One region of the Paenibacillus sp. JJ1683 genome, then DNA from elsewhere that is predicted to be linked to it. Evidence: riboswitches for the same ligand, from Rfam matches in the RefSeq annotation. Region 1 holds a riboswitch; the other holds the start of a gene.

Region 1 (8,057 bases):
TCGTTGATGCTATACTTCGATTAGTACTCCTGCACGATATTCCGGAAGAGAAAAATGAAAAGTACGTATCTCCTTTTTCGTTCATGAAAAATAAAGATTTGCTTTTGGTTATCGGGGTTGTAATTATCGGGGCATCTGTCCCAAGCGTACTTGAGCCAACATTACCGTTACACCTGCAGCACAATTTTAGCGCTAATCCAGGAGTTATCGGATTGTTATTTGCTATTCCCACACTTGCTTATGGCCTGGCAACACCCTTTATAGGTCAATTCTCCAGCAAGATCGGCTATAAAAATGGAATTCTCCTCGGTCTACTTATGGTATCCATTGCTCTTCCTCTAACTGCACTTCCAGCAATATTATCACTTCAAGCTGTTATTTTAGCTGTTTTAGGAGTTAGCATGGGTATGGTTCTTGCTCCCTGCTTACCTCAACTTGCTGATATTTCTCAACGAAGTGGCATTCATTCTTATGGAATTACTTTTGCACTCTATAACACGGCATACTCGATTGGTCTAATGATCGGCCCTATTTTGAGCAGTACTCTCACCGATTTAATGAATATTCAATTATCTTACTTAGTCATTGGTATGATTGTATTAATATACATGTTGGTACTCGCTTCAGCCTTAAGGAAAACCAAAAATTCATCAAACAATGTAAAGCTAAGTAAATAAGTGAACAACAAATTCATATCACCTATAAGAAATAAAATACTTCCTTTGCAGCTATCCATCCCAGAGCATCCTAATCCATAGAAAAAGGTATCCCCCAAGCTTATCGCTCAGGGATACCTTTTTCACCATCTATGACTTAACTGGCTTTACCTTCATTAGCGCTTCAAGCGCAAGATTCAGCTTGAGCACGTTCACACGCGGCTCGCCGAACACTCCGGCGCTGCGGCCTTCTGTCTGCTCCTGCACCAGCGCCTTCAGCTGGTCCTGACTAATCCCCGTCAAGCCGCTAATACGCGGAATTTGAGCCTGTGCCGCCTGTGGCGAGATGTGCGGGTCCAGACCGGAGCCGGAGTTCGTAATCAGGTCCAATGGAACCTGACTGATGGGTACATCCGGGTTATGCTTCTGCCAATCCGCAATAGAATCCTTGATCCGCTTCACCAATGCCGGGTTCGAGGGTGCGTAGTTACTTGAGCCTGAACCAGCTCCATTATAATCGATACTTGATACCCGGCCTTGGAAAAACGCTGGATTGGTAAAGGACTGCCCAATCAGCTCAGAGCCGATCACCCGCCCCCCCGTGTCACGAAGCATACTGCCGTTTGCTTGCTGTGGAAACAGGACTTGCGCCACTCCTGTGCTGACCAGCGGGTATGCCAAACCGCACAATAGGATCATTAGCACAGAAGTTCGCAAAGCCACTCCAATAACCGTGCTTCCTCGCATCTCTTGTCTCTCCGGTTGATTTTCCGGCACTGCCTCCGTCCCTGTACGCTTGTTATGACCTTGTCCGCCAGACCCGGCTTTCTCATGTGCAGCAAACCTGCGTCCAGATAACATCCGATAAAAACCACTCATGTCGCTCACCCTTTCTGCACTAAATCCACAAATGTACCAGCAAATCAATGGCCTTAATGCCGACAAACGGTACCACCATACCGCCCAGACCATAAATCAGTAAATTCCGTCCCAATAGCCGATCCGAGCTCATTGGCTTATACTTTACACCCTTCATTGCCAGCGGAATCAGAAGTGGAATAATGACTGCATTAAAAATAAGCGCCGATAAAATAGCCGATAACGGGGAGCCCAGCCTCATGACGTTCAATGCACCCATTTGCGGAATAGCCAGCATGAACATCGCCGGGATAATGGCAAAATATTTAGCCACATCGTTCGCAATACTGAACGTTGTCAATGCCCCACGTGTCATAAGCAGCTGCTTGCCAATAGCGACCACCTCAATAATTTTGGACGGATCAGAATCCAGGTCCACCATATTAGCAGCTTCCTTGGCCGCGACTGTGCCGCTATTCATGGCAAGACCGACATCTGCCTGCGCCAGCGCCGGCGCATCATTGGTACCATCCCCGGTCATGGCTACCAGCTTGCCCTGTTCCTGCTCACGGCGGATAACCGCGATTTTGTCCTCCGGCTTGCTCTCAGCTACAAAGTCGTCCACTCCCGCTTCCCGTGCAATGGTAGCTGCTGTCAGCGGATTATCACCTGTACACATAATCGTGCGGATGCCCATTTCCCGGAGCTGATCAAAGCGCTCCTTCATGCCCGGCTTCACCGTATCCTTCAAATAAATAATGCCGTATATCCGATCATCCAGCGCCACTGCCAGCGGTGTCCCCCCTTCTGCGGCTACCTGATTCGCTTTTTCCTCCAAATCGGTCGGAACACTGCCTTTTTGCGATACAACCCACTGCCGGACAGAGTCCACGGCGCCTTTGCGTACTTTTCGTCCATCGACGAGATCCAGACCACTCATCCGGGTTTCTGCCTTGAACTCGATAAAGGTTCCACCTGCTGCCAAGGATTCATCCAGCGTGTATTCCTGCTTACGCATCAATTCCAGTACCGAGCGTCCCTCAGGCGTCTCATCCTTTAGTGAACTCATCGCTGCCCATTTCGCTAGCTCTGCCTTTTCTATACCATCTACAACCACGAATTCACTCGCCATCCGGTTACCGAAGGTGATGGTACCCGTTTTATCTAGAATCATCGTATTGATGTCCCCGGATGCTTCTACCGCCTTGCCTGACATGGCCAGCACGTTAAACTGGGTAACTCGGTCCATACCAGCAATCCCAATGGCCGACAAAAGCCCGCCAATCGTGGTCGGAATCAGACAGACCAGCAACGAAATCAGCACGGGGACAGGCAAATCAATCTTAAAATGACGGGCTATCGGGGCCAGTGTCACCACCACAATGAGAAAAATAATCGTTAAGCTAATCAGCAATGTATTCAGCGCAATTTCATTTGGCGTTTTTTGCCGCTGTGCACCTTCCACGAGCGAAATCATTTTATCAATAAACGTTTCACCCGGCTCAGTCGTAATCCGCACCTTAATGCGGTCACTGACTACCCGCGTCCCGCCAGTTACCGAGCAAAAATCACCGCCCGATTCCTTAATGACCGGAGCTGATTCTCCCGTAATTGCAGATTCATCCACCGAGGCCAGGCCTTCAATAACCTCACCATCGCTTGGAATCATTTCGCCCTGAGAGACGATTACCAGGTCACCTTTACGCAATGCTGTTGAGCTGACCACCTGAATCTCATTCCCAACGAGCTTATTAGCTTGTGAGTCCTGCTTGGATTTTTTCAAGGAAGCTGCTTGTGCTTTCCCCCGTCCCTCCGCGAGCGCTTCAGCAAAGTTAGCAAAAAGCAGCGTGAACAACAAAATAATAAATACAGCCAAGTTAAAGCCCATTTCCTTGCCGGTTCCAAAATAACCGGGAAGCAGCAGCATGAGCAGTACGACCAATGTGCCGATCTCCACGACGAACATGACAGGATTTTTCATCATGATCATCGGATTTAATTTGATAAAGCTATCCTTGACCGCCTGCTTCAAGATGCTTCTATCCAGCATGCGTTTGCGTTGTTCCTTCATGATCAAGCACCCCGTTCATCCATTCTCATTTTCCTTCTATGCTCATTCTTCATCACATGGTCAAAAATTCAGCTACAGGACCCAGTACGATCACCGGCAAAAAGGTTAACGCACCAATCAACAGGACCACTCCGATTAGGATGGCTCCAAACAGCTTGTTGTCCGTGCGCAGTGTACCCATCGTCACCGGGGTCGGCGCTTTGGCATTCAACGAAGCCGCCACAGCCAGCAATGCAATCATGGATACATATCGTCCAAAGAACATAACCGCTCCTGTTGTAACGTTCCAAAACACGTTGTTATCCGAAAGACCTTCAAATCCCGAGCCGTTATTTGCCGCAGATGATGCATATTCATAGAGCACCTGAGTCAACCCGTGATATCCGGGGTTAGAGACCGCATCATATCCCCAATGACTCATAAACGCAAGCGCAGTGGGAGCAAGAATAAGAAACGGATGTACCAAAATAGCAATTGCAATCAGTTTCATTTCCTTGCCTTCAATTTTCCTACCCATAAATTCCGGGGTTCTTCCGACCATCAGTCCGCATATAAACACTCCCAGAATCGCATACATCAGCATATTCATCAGCCCGACGCCCTTGCCGCCAAAAATGACGTTTAGCATCATTTCTCCCAAAGCAGCCATACCACCTAGCGGGGTCAATGTATCATGCATATTATTGACCGAACCTGTCGTTGCCGCCGTTGTGACCGCAGTGAATAATGCCGATTGGCCAATACCGAAACGAACTTCTTTCCCTTCCATGCTTCCCTGAGATGCATCCATACCCAGTGCCTGGATTAACGGATTACCTGTTTTCTCCGACACATACGTTATGGATAGAAAAATAAGGAACAAGACCATCATCGAGCTGAAAATAATCCAGCCCTGCTTGCGATTACGGGCAAACAATCCAAATGTATACGGCAGCGAAGCCGGCATTACCCACATTGCCAAAATTTCCAGTACGTTCGTCCAAGGATTTGGATTTTCAAAAGGATGTGCAGAATTAGCTCCCGCAAAACCGCCCCCGTTCGTGCCCAAATGCTTGATGGATTCCAATGAGGCAATGGGTCCCATAGCAATCTGCTGCTGTGTACCACTTAAAGTCGTAATATCCGCCGTGGGTTGTAGCGTCTGTGGTACTTTTAATCCCACCAGCACCAGCGTAAGTACAAAGGCAAGCGGCAGGAAAATCCGTATGTTGGCTTTAATAAAATCTTGAAAAAAATTACCCAGCCCTTCACCGCGCCGCGTCAATCCCCTCATAAAAGCCGCAGCAACCGAAAACCCCGAAGCAGCCGAAGTAAACATCATCATCGTGACGAACGCCATCTGCGTCAGATACGTAAGCCCGCTTTCTCCGCTGTAATGTTGGAGATTCGTATTGGTCATAAAGCTGATTACTGTATTAAATGCCAATGATGCTTCCATATTACTGTTCCCAACCGGATTGCCCGGAAGTATAGCCTGCAAGCGCAATAGCAGGTAGCTGATCCCCACAAGCACCACATTGGTTGCAATGAAACTCATAGCGTACGTGGTCCAATGCATGCTGTCCTGTTTCTTCAAGCCTACAGCCTTATAAATCAGCTTTTCCGTTCCACCAAAAATCCGATCCGTCCGATTCGGTTCATTCGAGAATACGTGATACATATAGGTGCCCATCGGCTTTACCAAGAGCAACAATATGATGATCACAATCCCAATTTGCAGTAGCTCCATCCTCTATTCCTCCTTAAAAGGCTCCTGCATTTGGAACAACAGACCTGATTCAGACCATCCATTGAGTGCACACGTTTGCGAAAATCTGCATCTCTGATGCTGCATTCTTGATCTGCTGTTCCCGCCTGCTCGATCCTATAGTTGACTAGAATTTTTCAGGATTCAGGAGTGCGTAGATTAAATACACGAACACAATAGCCGTAAGTCCTAGCACAACGATCATCCTCTTCGCCCTCCTTTTGAGGTCTGCGCATCACACCAGCGTACAAACAGCAGTATCACTCCATAACTCACAGCCATTACGAGCAGCATGTATAAATCCATCATGTTCATACCCTCCGTATCGCTTTTCAGATTGCCCTTTTGATTCCATCATAAAATCATAAACCAGCTATGTTATAAGTGCTTATCCGTTCAGCAGGAAACCCACCTCTCCGTTCAATGTGTAGATCACATGGTCCGCTCCCAATCCCCGATAAATTCCTTGTGGATTACAGCCGTGCGTAATAACATAGATCAATTCTGATGTTAGTGGCCGACATATTTGCAGGAAACGGCAAGTTAGATTCAAGCTGTTTTCGAACAAATACACACTACCAATTTCTTTTTTAGGAAAATTCCATTTTCCCGCTTGCATCGTATTGATGCGCACAATGTGCTCCACACCCATTTTTTTGAGCTGTCGTTCCTCCTGGGTGCTATTTGTGAGAACTGCAAACGCCAATTTTTTGAACATAAGCAATTTCACAAAACTTCTGCCCGCTTCATTCGGTGCAGTGACAATAATTAACCGACCTTCCATCAGTAGCTCCTCTCCCGGTATAAAAAGACAACAAAAAGAAGCCGAAGGAAAAAGGCTTCCTCCGGCTTCATACATTCCATGATAAAATAAACCATGGCTGCACACGGCGGTTTGTTGCCTCTCCCTGTACGCTTACGAGGTTAGCTGTCGGATTCGGACGTGAGAGTCGCCCTATTTACGGCACTTGGCCGGAAAATTCACCCCATGAGACACACGGCTTGCAGAGCCGTATATACTCGTTGGTTCCCCCGCTTTTGCAACTGCAAAATTCAGCGCTTTAGACAATTCGTTGTTGCTTCATTGTTGTTAATTTGAAATTACGTCTTGAATCATACACCCGTGCAAGGAAGACTGTAAAGCTCAACGGCAAGGCTATAAATCACCCTTTAGAGCATAGAAGATTAAGGATAACGCTTACAACCAACCTATGCTTCTCGTATCTCTCTAAAACTCTGTATTTCACCTCTTTTTGAAAATGAAAGGCATGTCAATATTGGCGTAGGGTATGGTACGGTTGCCCTTTATTTATAAAAAAGAAAGAAAATGCGCTATATGTACTAGATAATTATCGAATGAACCCTCTTTTATAAGAAGAAACACCTCAATTTGCTCCATTTGAAGTGTGATTTACCGTTTTGAACAAAAGACGATTTTACAATGCACAATGTCTGTAGACTCTTCTGGACTTGCAACCCCTTGTTGAATTGTTCACAATTTAATTGTAGAATATTGAATTAGGAGGGATATCATGAGTGTATATAAATATGATGCACAGACCCTACAAGGGGCACAAATTCCGTTATCCACATACGAAGGGAAAGTTCTTCTTATCGTGAATACTGCCAGCAAATGTGGGTTAACCCCCCAGTACAAGGCGCTACAAGAGCTATATGACCAGTATCATGAACAGGGGCTCGAAATTTTGGGATTTCCCAGCAACCAGTTCGCCAAACAAGAGCCGGGTTCCAGCGAGGAGATCTCCGAGTTTTGCCAACTCAATTACGGAGTGACTTTTCCCATGTTCGCCAAGACAGATGTTAACGGTGATCAGGCACATCCTCTATTTCGCTACCTGACCCACACTGCTCCAGGCGTATTAGGCTCCAAAGCGATCAAATGGAATTTTACTAAATTCTTAATTACACGAGAAGGTAACGTATTTAAGCGTTATGCGCCGCAAACCACTCCAGACAAGCTTGTAGGAGATATTAAGAAGCTTTTGCAGAAAAACTGACAATCTTTATGCATTACAGTTAACGAGCGGTCCGTTGTCCATACGACCGCTTCTGTGACGGGAGGATATGACGAAAAGTATTTAACAAAAAAAGCATCCCTTCACGTAAAACGTGTCAGGATGCTTTTTCAACTGGGTATTGCATATAATGCGGTCGAGAGGACTCGAACCTCCACGGGCGTACGCCCACTACCCCCTCAAGATAGCGTGTCTGCCATTCCACCACGACCGCATGTCATAATGTATTGAGGCAACAGATTTATTATACTCTCTCAGCAACAATTTGTAAACAAGAATATTATAATTATTTTTAATGTAACTTTATATAACATATATAAGCAATAAAATTATTTAATTTGACACAATAGAGCTGTAAGTGTAAAAATATATTACATAAATGTTCGATTTCTTATTACAAATCAATATTCAAGTCAAATAACATCACACAAATATTCACTTCAAGGAGGCGAACCGTCCTGCATAAAGGTAACCGGTTGCTAAACTACGCATTATTGTTGGACCCTTCCTTACCTATTGGTGGTTTCACCCGTTTCTACGGATTGGAGGAGCGTTTCCGCGCCGGACACCTGAACAGTCTTCAGGATCTGAAACATTACATGCGAGACGATTGGTATCCTCAAATCACAACCCTTGACGGCATGGCCATTAAAAGTCTGTATGCAGCCATCCAGCAGAATGACGGTTGG
Region 2 (8,057 bases), 1.6 Mb from region 1:
GTGGCTCAGCATCTTCAGCCTTGCGTCCGGCATGGCCTAATTGAATGGCAATTTTGGCACCATACTTGTGGACTTCCTCTACCATTTTACGATATGCAGGAATATGTTCATCACTCCAAATGCCCAAATCACGATCCGTAATGCGCCCATCCGGATGAACCGCTGTCATTTCCACAATTATGAGTCCAGTCCCTCCTACCGCGCGACTCACATAATGGACATAATGCCAATCCGTCGGTTTGCCGTCCTTGGCCTCCACGCTGTATTGGCACATTGGGGGCATGACAATCCGATTTCTTAAAGAAAGCCCCTTTAATTGATAAGGAGTAAACAAGTCGGTCACTTTTATCCATCCTTCCCTCAATTCCAAGTCTGTAGCATTATGAATAGCATCCCCATTATACACCAGCTGTCACGGTATACCGAATCCTTTGTAAGGCTAAAACTTACGAAAATGCTCCAGTTTTCGGTCATGTTTAAGAGAATATGTCCGTTTACTTCGTCATCTTCACGGATATCCGCTTCATGATGTGCTTCTCTTCAGTCGTGTAGGACTTCACTCAATCACCAGCATAATTTTAATAGGACAGGTACATAATAGCTGAGAGCACCACTAGGTACCACTGCACGGAAAGGGGGAATACAAATGCGGTACAGGGGAGTGTTGCCATGTTTAGCACTGTTACTAGCATTTTCAAGTTTTCCCGTTCACGCTGACACGCCTCCCAACATCGGAACGCCCCATCCCAAGGAAGCTACTGTCGCTACTTCGGTATATCAAAGTAAAGATCGAGCTACTCCAACATTAGCGATGCTACGAAAAAAGCATGCGGACATTTTTAAAATGTGCGGCCCGCACACCCGCCAAATTGCCTTAACCTTTGATGATGTGCCCGATTCAAGGTATACGCCGCAGGTTTTGGACGTATTACACGCAAACGGTATTAAAGCTACGTTTTTTATCGTCGGCCATCGTGCGGAAAAGCATCCGGGGATCATACGCCGCATCATCCGCGAGGGTCATGCTATAGGAAACCATTCCTATACTCATCCGGATTTCAGGAAGGCCACACCAGAACGCTTTCGCCACCAGATTACAAAAACAGAACGCATTTTAGAAGCCAGCGCAGGTTTTCGGCCCAGATTAATACGACCACCCTATGGTGAAATCACGGAGCCTCAAATTCAGTGGGCGCGTCGTCATGGGTACATGATCGTCAATTGGAATGTGGACTCTCTAGACTGGAAGGGATTAAGCAAAACACAGATTCAGCGTAACGTGATCCCGGCTACCAGACCTGGCTCCATTATTTTAATGCATGCAGGTGGAGGTCAAAGTTCCAACTTGCAAGGTACTGTCCAAGCTTTGCCGGGTCTAATCCACTCTTTAAAAGCTAAGGGCTACAAGTTTGTCACAGTCCCCCGGCTACTTCACACATCGGAACGAAAATAACAGTATGTCTAAGCCTCGTATATACCAACAACGTAAAAAGGCTGCCTTGACGAGCAGAGTGCTTCTGCTTGTAAGACAGCCTTTTTTAGCGATAAACGACCGTACTGATAAGAAGTCGTCCCAGTTATATGTTGTGTGCTATAATATTAAGTTTACATAATATATATTATGTTTAATGAAATCAAATATATGCACAATGCTATTTATCAATAACGTACAGTTTCACATTTTGGAAGCCGAAGTCGTTCACGAATGATTTGTTGCCAGGGATAAAGATATCAATCCGCTTTCCGGTAATAGCGCTGCCCTGATCACGGGCAACGGCTACAAAAGAATGGTCTGGCAAGCCGGGATGGGAATAGCCTGTAACTAGCACCTTTGTCCCCATAGGAATGACTTTCGGGTCTACTGCAATTGTACCCAGTTTAAGCGGATTACCGTAGTAATCGACTGCACCCCATTTGCCATTTTCATCAGCTGCGGCTGAATATGCTGTTGCTTTAACATCAACAACTTTACTGTAATTGAATGTTTTGCCCCATGCTTCAATTGTTGGCCTCTCATTCGCTGGTGCTTTCTCCGTAAGAAGCTGTGGTTTCGAATCCGAAGCCGCCTTCACACTTTTTTCGTCTGGCACTTTAATTTGTAGACCTGCATATATGTTGTTGGACGCAATATCCGGGTTAGCCTTCGTCAAGTCATCTACCGATACCCCATAACGTTGAGCAAGCAAAAAGAAAGTATCGCCTTCTTTGGCAGTATGAAGCGAAGCAGCATTTGCTACTCCAGCTGTCTGTGCCAATCCTGCAATCGCTGCGGCAAGCACCGCAAATTTCATGGTTTTTCCAATATGTTTTAAGTGTTTCAAAGATATGTACCTCCTCTGTTATGCCTGCGAAGTTAGCTGTCGGATTCGGACTCAGGAGAAGCCCTATGCTTGTGCAATTCACCCCTAGGCATATTCCACAACATCTATATGACGCATTGGAATAATTGCCGTTGTTACGTCCCCCGCACTTCCCATGGTTTGAGCCCAGCACCTGAGTAATTGTTATCATTGCTGCTGCCCCGGTAAGTTTTGGCTTACTGCATAATATCACAATTTTGTAACCTTATCTGCATGAAAATGTTGGGAACCTTGAACATCATACTATATCCATTACAATTTTGTCATCAAAAATCGGTTTTTTGTTACGAAAATATGGAGATATGGTGACAAAAGGAGAAAAGCCCTCCGTGAAATATCATCACGAGAGGGCTTTGTCAATAATTCATAAAAGCATTTTCTTACAGCACTTTAGCCAGAAAATCACGGGTACGATCATGGCTTGGAGTTCCGAAAACTTGCTCCGGCGTACCTTGCTCTATAATTTGACCGTTGTCCATAAAGATGATTCGGTCTCCTACCTCACGAGCAAAGCCCATTTCATGCGTCACGATCACCATCGTCATGCCGCCTTCAGCGAGCTTCTTCATCACATCCAGAACCTCTCCAACCATTTCAGGGTCCAGGGCAGAGGTAGGTTCATCAAACAGCATTACGTGCGGCTGCATGGCCAGAGCGCGTGCTATCGCTATACGTTGCTTTTGACCGCCAGATAACTGGTTCGGGTAGGTATTCTTTTTATCCTCAAGACCCACGGTCCGCAGGAGTTCCAACGCAATTTTCTCCGCTTCTTTCCCCGATTGCTTCTTCACCTGCGTTGGTGCAAGCGTCAGATTCTGCAGTATTGTTTTATGTGGAAACAGATTAAAATGCTGGAAAACCATCCCCATCTTCTCCCGAGTCGCATTAATATTATGACCACGGGCCGTAATCGGCTCACCCTCAAACAAGATTTCCCCTTCTGTTGGCTGTTCCAACAGATTCATACAACGCAAAAACGTACTTTTCCCCGAACCACTCGGGCCGATAATGACGACTACTTCACCTTTGGCGATATCTATATCAATGCCTTTTAAAATTTCATTCTTACCGAATGATTTACGCAGTTGTTTAACGGTGATCACTGGCTCTCAACTTCCTTTCCCATAAACCCAACAGCTTAGATAAGCTGAATGTCATTACAAAATAAATAGCGGCTGCGATTACGAACGGACTTAAGCCTTCGTAGGTAATATTCTTAATGACCTGGGCTTGATACATAATGTCCACCATCCCAATGGTCGAAATAATAGAAGATTCTTTAATGATCGTAATGAACTCATTACCAATAGCAGGCAATATAGATTTAAATGCTTGCGGTAAAATAACGTGACGCATCGCTTTGCCTCGTCCCATCCCGAGCGAGCGGGCAGCTTCCATCTGTCCACGGTCTACGGCCTGAATACCAGCACGGAAAATTTCAGCCAAATATGCCGAACTATTCAGAGACAACGTAATTATACCGGACTGGAGTGGCGTAAAATTAACACCTAACGTCAAAGCAACTCCATAATGAATAATCATAAGCTGCACCAGCATAGGTGTGCCGCGCAGTATCTCTACATATGCGGTACCTAGCCACTCGATAATACGAATACCACTCATCCGCAGCAAGGATATGATCAGCCCAATAATGAATCCGAACAGTACTCCGAGCGCAGACAGCAATAGAGTGTAGCCGATACCCGTAGCGTAGAAACTGCGATATTTCAAAAATATATCTACAATGCTATTCGAAGAAACCTGTCTGTCAGCAGACAGTGCACTCGCTTCTGTAGAAAATTTCTCAATCGATCCGTCCGCTTTCAGGCGAGCCAACGTTTTATTTACTGAAGCAAGCAATTCCGCATTTCCTTTACGGATGCCTACAGCAGTTTCTGCTCCTTCATCTTCAGGTACTGCTTTGGCAAGTGTTACGGTACCGTCTAGCGTGTATCCTTTAGCAACGGTATCTTCGATTACAACCGCGTTGATACGCTTGGTCCGAAGCTGGAGTACCAGATCGGATATTTTATCCAATGAGGTTACAGAAGCATTAGGCACTTTTTGCGCAATTTCTTCCTGGATACTCCCCTTCTGCGCACCGAGCTTCTCTCCTTTTAGAGCAGCCATCGTTGAATATTTGTCTTTGTCCTCTGGACGTACCATAATGACTTGCTTGGAACGATAGTATACATCCGAAAAATCAATGCTCTTTCTGCGTTCATCCGTCGGTGTCATACCAGACAGCACCAAGTCTACGCGACCACTTTGCAGAGCAGGCAGCAAAGAGTCAAAACTCATGTCCTCTGGGACCATCTCTGCATCCAGATCCTTGGCGATTTCCTTGGCGATTTCAACATCAAACCCGACAATGGTATCCTGACCGTTAATAACTTTGTGAAACTCATACGGCGGGAAGTCAGCACTCATACCCACTACAAGTTTTTTCTGTGGCTTTCCTTCCGATCCGTATGCAGTGAGCATAGGAAGACCAGCCAACAGCAAGATAACCGCCGTCAAAACCAGGGCGGTAAAACGATATGCCTTTTTCAATCTTTTTTTCTCTCCTTAAATTCTTTATAATAAATAAGATTGTGTCATTATAAATGAATATGCATGATTATGCAATGAATGTTATAGTACAATTTTAGTATATCTATCGCAGTACCTACATTACAGCATATATAAAGGAGTTTTCAGCATGAATTTTAAACAGACCATTCAACACACCATTGAACAGCATGCCGAGCGGTTTAAGGACATTTCGTTGTATATAGGCGCAAACCCTGAACTTGGAAACGAGGAATTCCTGGCCTCTGCCCGTCTAAAAGAAGAACTTGCCTTTCACGGTTTTGAAGTTCAGGCACCCATATTGGGTATAGAAACGGCCTTTATTGCTACTTACAAAGCAGTCAAGCCTGGACCAGTTGTTGCTTTTCTGGCAGAATATGACGCCCTGAAAGGTTTAGGGCACGCCTGTGGACACCATTTGATATGCATGATGAGTACAGGCGCTGCCGTCGGTCTCAAATCGATCATCGACGAGACTGGTGGAGAAGTACGTGTATACGGCACACCTGCCGAAGAAACACGCGGTGCAAAAGTTCCGATGGCGGCGGCTGGATTGTTTGATGATTGCGACATAGCCATGATGACACATCCCTTCGATCGCTACGAAAAATCAGGAAAATCGCTGGCGATTGATGCTGTACAGTTCGAATTTTTTGGTCAATCCGCTCATGCTGCGGCCAGTCCGCACGAAGGGATTAATGCCTTGGACGCTGTGATTCAAACGTTTAATGGGATCAACGCATTTCGGCAACAGGTGAAAAGTACAGTACGTATCCATGGCATCATTAATCAGGGTGGGCAGGCTGCCAATATTATTCCTGATTACGCCTCAGCTCAATTTTACGTGAGAGCCGCGACACGCCAAGAACTGAACCCGCTTACCCGTCGTGTTATTCAAATTGCTGAAGGAGCTGCTTTACAAGCCGGGTGTCGTTTGGAAACCTCCAATTATGAGACTTCTTATGATGAAATGGTGACTAACGGTGTACTCTCCGACACCTTTACTGCAAATTTGGTGCAGGCTGGTATTGCGCAAGAAGATATTACGGAAGGCGAAGATCATGGCTCTATGGATATCGGAAATGTATCACTTCATTGCCCTGCGATCCATCCGTACATTCAAGTTATTGACGAGAAGCATGCCTTGCATACACCAGAATTCCGCGATTTGGCGATGCAGGACCGCGCAATGGAAGGAATGCTCTTGGCCGCGAGGACCTTGGCATGGACAGCTTGCGATGTAATCACAAGTTCTGAGCTGCTGGCACAGATTAAAGAAGAATTCGCTCTACTGAATAGCAAAAGCTAAAATCGGAAATGCCGTCTTCTTGGAGAAAGGAGTGCCTTTATGAATAGTATGAGTAGCTTTTGGACGTTGTTTATTGTGGTTGACCTCATCATTTTTTGGTTTATATTCCGAGCAATACGCAGGAATCGTGGAAACAGAAGCACGCGCCGCCGGAATGCATTTTTCCTTAGTTCCCCGTCTCCTTCGTCACTCACGCAAGAGCGTCATCCAGAAATTACGGAGCTGAAGGAGCTGCTGGAGCGATCCATTCCAGCCTCCTATGCTCACAACGTAAAGCAACGTGTCATGGAAGCCCACCCTAATCTGACGGAACAAGAATATGACTGGCGCTGGCATGAGCTAAAACGATACTTCATGCTATGCGCGATTATGAATCGAGTGCCTATGTTCAGTAGTGATGTGGATGAAATATGGCACGAAATGTTAATGTTTACGCGCGAATACCAGCAGTTCTCGGAAGCTTTTTTTGGTCGTATGCTTCACCATGCTCCCCATTCGGGCGGCTCTCAGCCGATGCCAGAGGAGCGGGCGTGGTTTGACTGGTTGTATGTGGAATGCTTTGGCTGGAATCGCTATAGCGCCAGTTTGTGGGGAACTTTTTTTAATCATCCATTACCGAATGATGAGCTTTCACACTATTACAACCTGACAGCTTCAGCGCAGCCAGTAGGTGACCGATGGAATATAAGTGAAAATATAGGCATTTCAAAGCAGACACAACAAGCGATTCATAAGATAGTCCAACACCTCCGTGAGCGGGTAAATAAAGCTGTAAATGATCCTGAGGGCAAGCAGCTCCCCAAGATCAACTATTTGCAGGTTGACTATTTGCTACTGGCTGTTGTGTGGTATTCATGGTATCGGCCTGATGAATTTGCCATACACATGCACCCAGACTCTACAAGCAGTGCCGCCCTAGCCAGCTCATCCGGCTGTAGCTCTGCAAGCGGCTGCTCAAACTGGGATACACACCACTCGCACCATCATTCCTCCCATGACAGTTCTCATGGTGGAGGCTCTTCTCACCACGATTCAGGCGATTCTGGGAGTCATTCCTCTTGTAGCAGCGGATCTTCATGTGGAAGCAGTTGTGGTGGCGGGGGCGACTGACCGCAGCAAAAAAGGGAATTCCTCAGCCAGACACTGGCTAAAGGGATTCCCTTTTTTATTAGCACAAATATGGTATCCTACTCTGTTCCATCAATCTTTGCTAGCGAACGGTAAATATCCATATAAGCCTCGGCCGATACATCCCAACTGTACTCTCCTGCAAAGGCTGTCTGTGTAAGCTTGTTCCAATGCTCAGGTTGGCGATAGTAATCAACAGCACGACGAATGGTGTGCAGCATGTCATGTGCATTATAGTTCGTGAAACTAAAACCGTTACCTTCACCTGTGGATTCATTGTAAGCCTGTACAGTATCGTTCAGCCCTCCAGTTTCTCGCACTATAGGGATACTTCCATAACGAAGCGCCAGCAGTTGACTAATCCCACAAGGCTCAAACCTCGATGGCATAAGATACATGTCACTTGCCGCATATATTTTTCGTGACAGTGGCTCGCTAAAAGTAAGCTGCGCCGACATTTTCAGAGGATACCGTCCCGCTGCTTCCTGGAACCAGTGCTCAAAAGCCGGGTCCCCTGTTCCCAGCACGACAAACTGAATATCGTCATAATACAAGATTTCGTCAAGCACTCTCGTAACCAGATCTAGCCCCTTCATATCCACAAGTCTAGTTACCATTGCTATCATAGGTACGTCCGGACGGACCGGCAGACCTAGCTCCTTTTGCAAGGCAATTTTATTTTCCTTTTT

What was found. A riboswitch is a leader RNA that binds a small molecule or an ion and turns the genes downstream of it on or off. The one in region 1 is predicted to bind cyclic di-AMP.
Region 2: another riboswitch for cyclic di-AMP. It lies ahead of ACUC6J_RS13175 (3D domain-containing protein); the one in region 1 lies ahead of ACUC6J_RS06510 (hypothetical protein).

What each region holds. Positions count from the first base shown of each region.
Region 1 covers NZ_CM129820.1:1,529,140-1,537,196, reverse strand. Annotated here, with positions in the region: gene ACUC6J_RS06535 (MFS transporter) at 1-677, shown strand, start outside; gene kdpC (potassium-transporting ATPase subunit KdpC) at 807-1,535, opposite strand; gene kdpB (potassium-transporting ATPase subunit KdpB) at 1,555-3,585, opposite strand; gene kdpA (potassium-transporting ATPase subunit KdpA) at 3,638-5,314, opposite strand; gene kdpF (K(+)-transporting ATPase subunit F) at 5,460-5,537, opposite strand; gene ACUC6J_RS06510 (hypothetical protein) at 5,721-6,116, opposite strand; cyclic di-AMP (ydaO/yuaA leader) riboswitch at 6,230-6,401, opposite strand; gene ACUC6J_RS06505 (glutathione peroxidase) at 6,865-7,350, shown strand; tRNA gene ACUC6J_RS06500 (tRNA-Leu) at 7,500-7,582, opposite strand; gene ACUC6J_RS06495 (urease accessory protein UreF) at 7,845-8,057, shown strand, end outside.
Region 2 covers NZ_CM129820.1:3,106,337-3,114,393, forward strand. Annotated here, with positions in the region: gene ACUC6J_RS13165 (NADH:flavin oxidoreductase/NADH oxidase) at 1-343, opposite strand, end outside; gene ACUC6J_RS13170 (polysaccharide deacetylase family protein) at 647-1,453, shown strand; gene ACUC6J_RS13175 (3D domain-containing protein) at 1,653-2,321, opposite strand; cyclic di-AMP (ydaO/yuaA leader) riboswitch at 2,328-2,497, opposite strand; gene ACUC6J_RS13180 (amino acid ABC transporter ATP-binding protein) at 2,741-3,463, opposite strand; gene ACUC6J_RS13185 (ABC transporter substrate-binding protein/permease) at 3,450-4,913, opposite strand; gene ACUC6J_RS13190 (M20 family metallopeptidase) at 5,062-6,240, shown strand; gene ACUC6J_RS13195 (hypothetical protein) at 6,280-7,350, shown strand; gene glgA (glycogen synthase GlgA) at 7,428-8,057, opposite strand, start outside.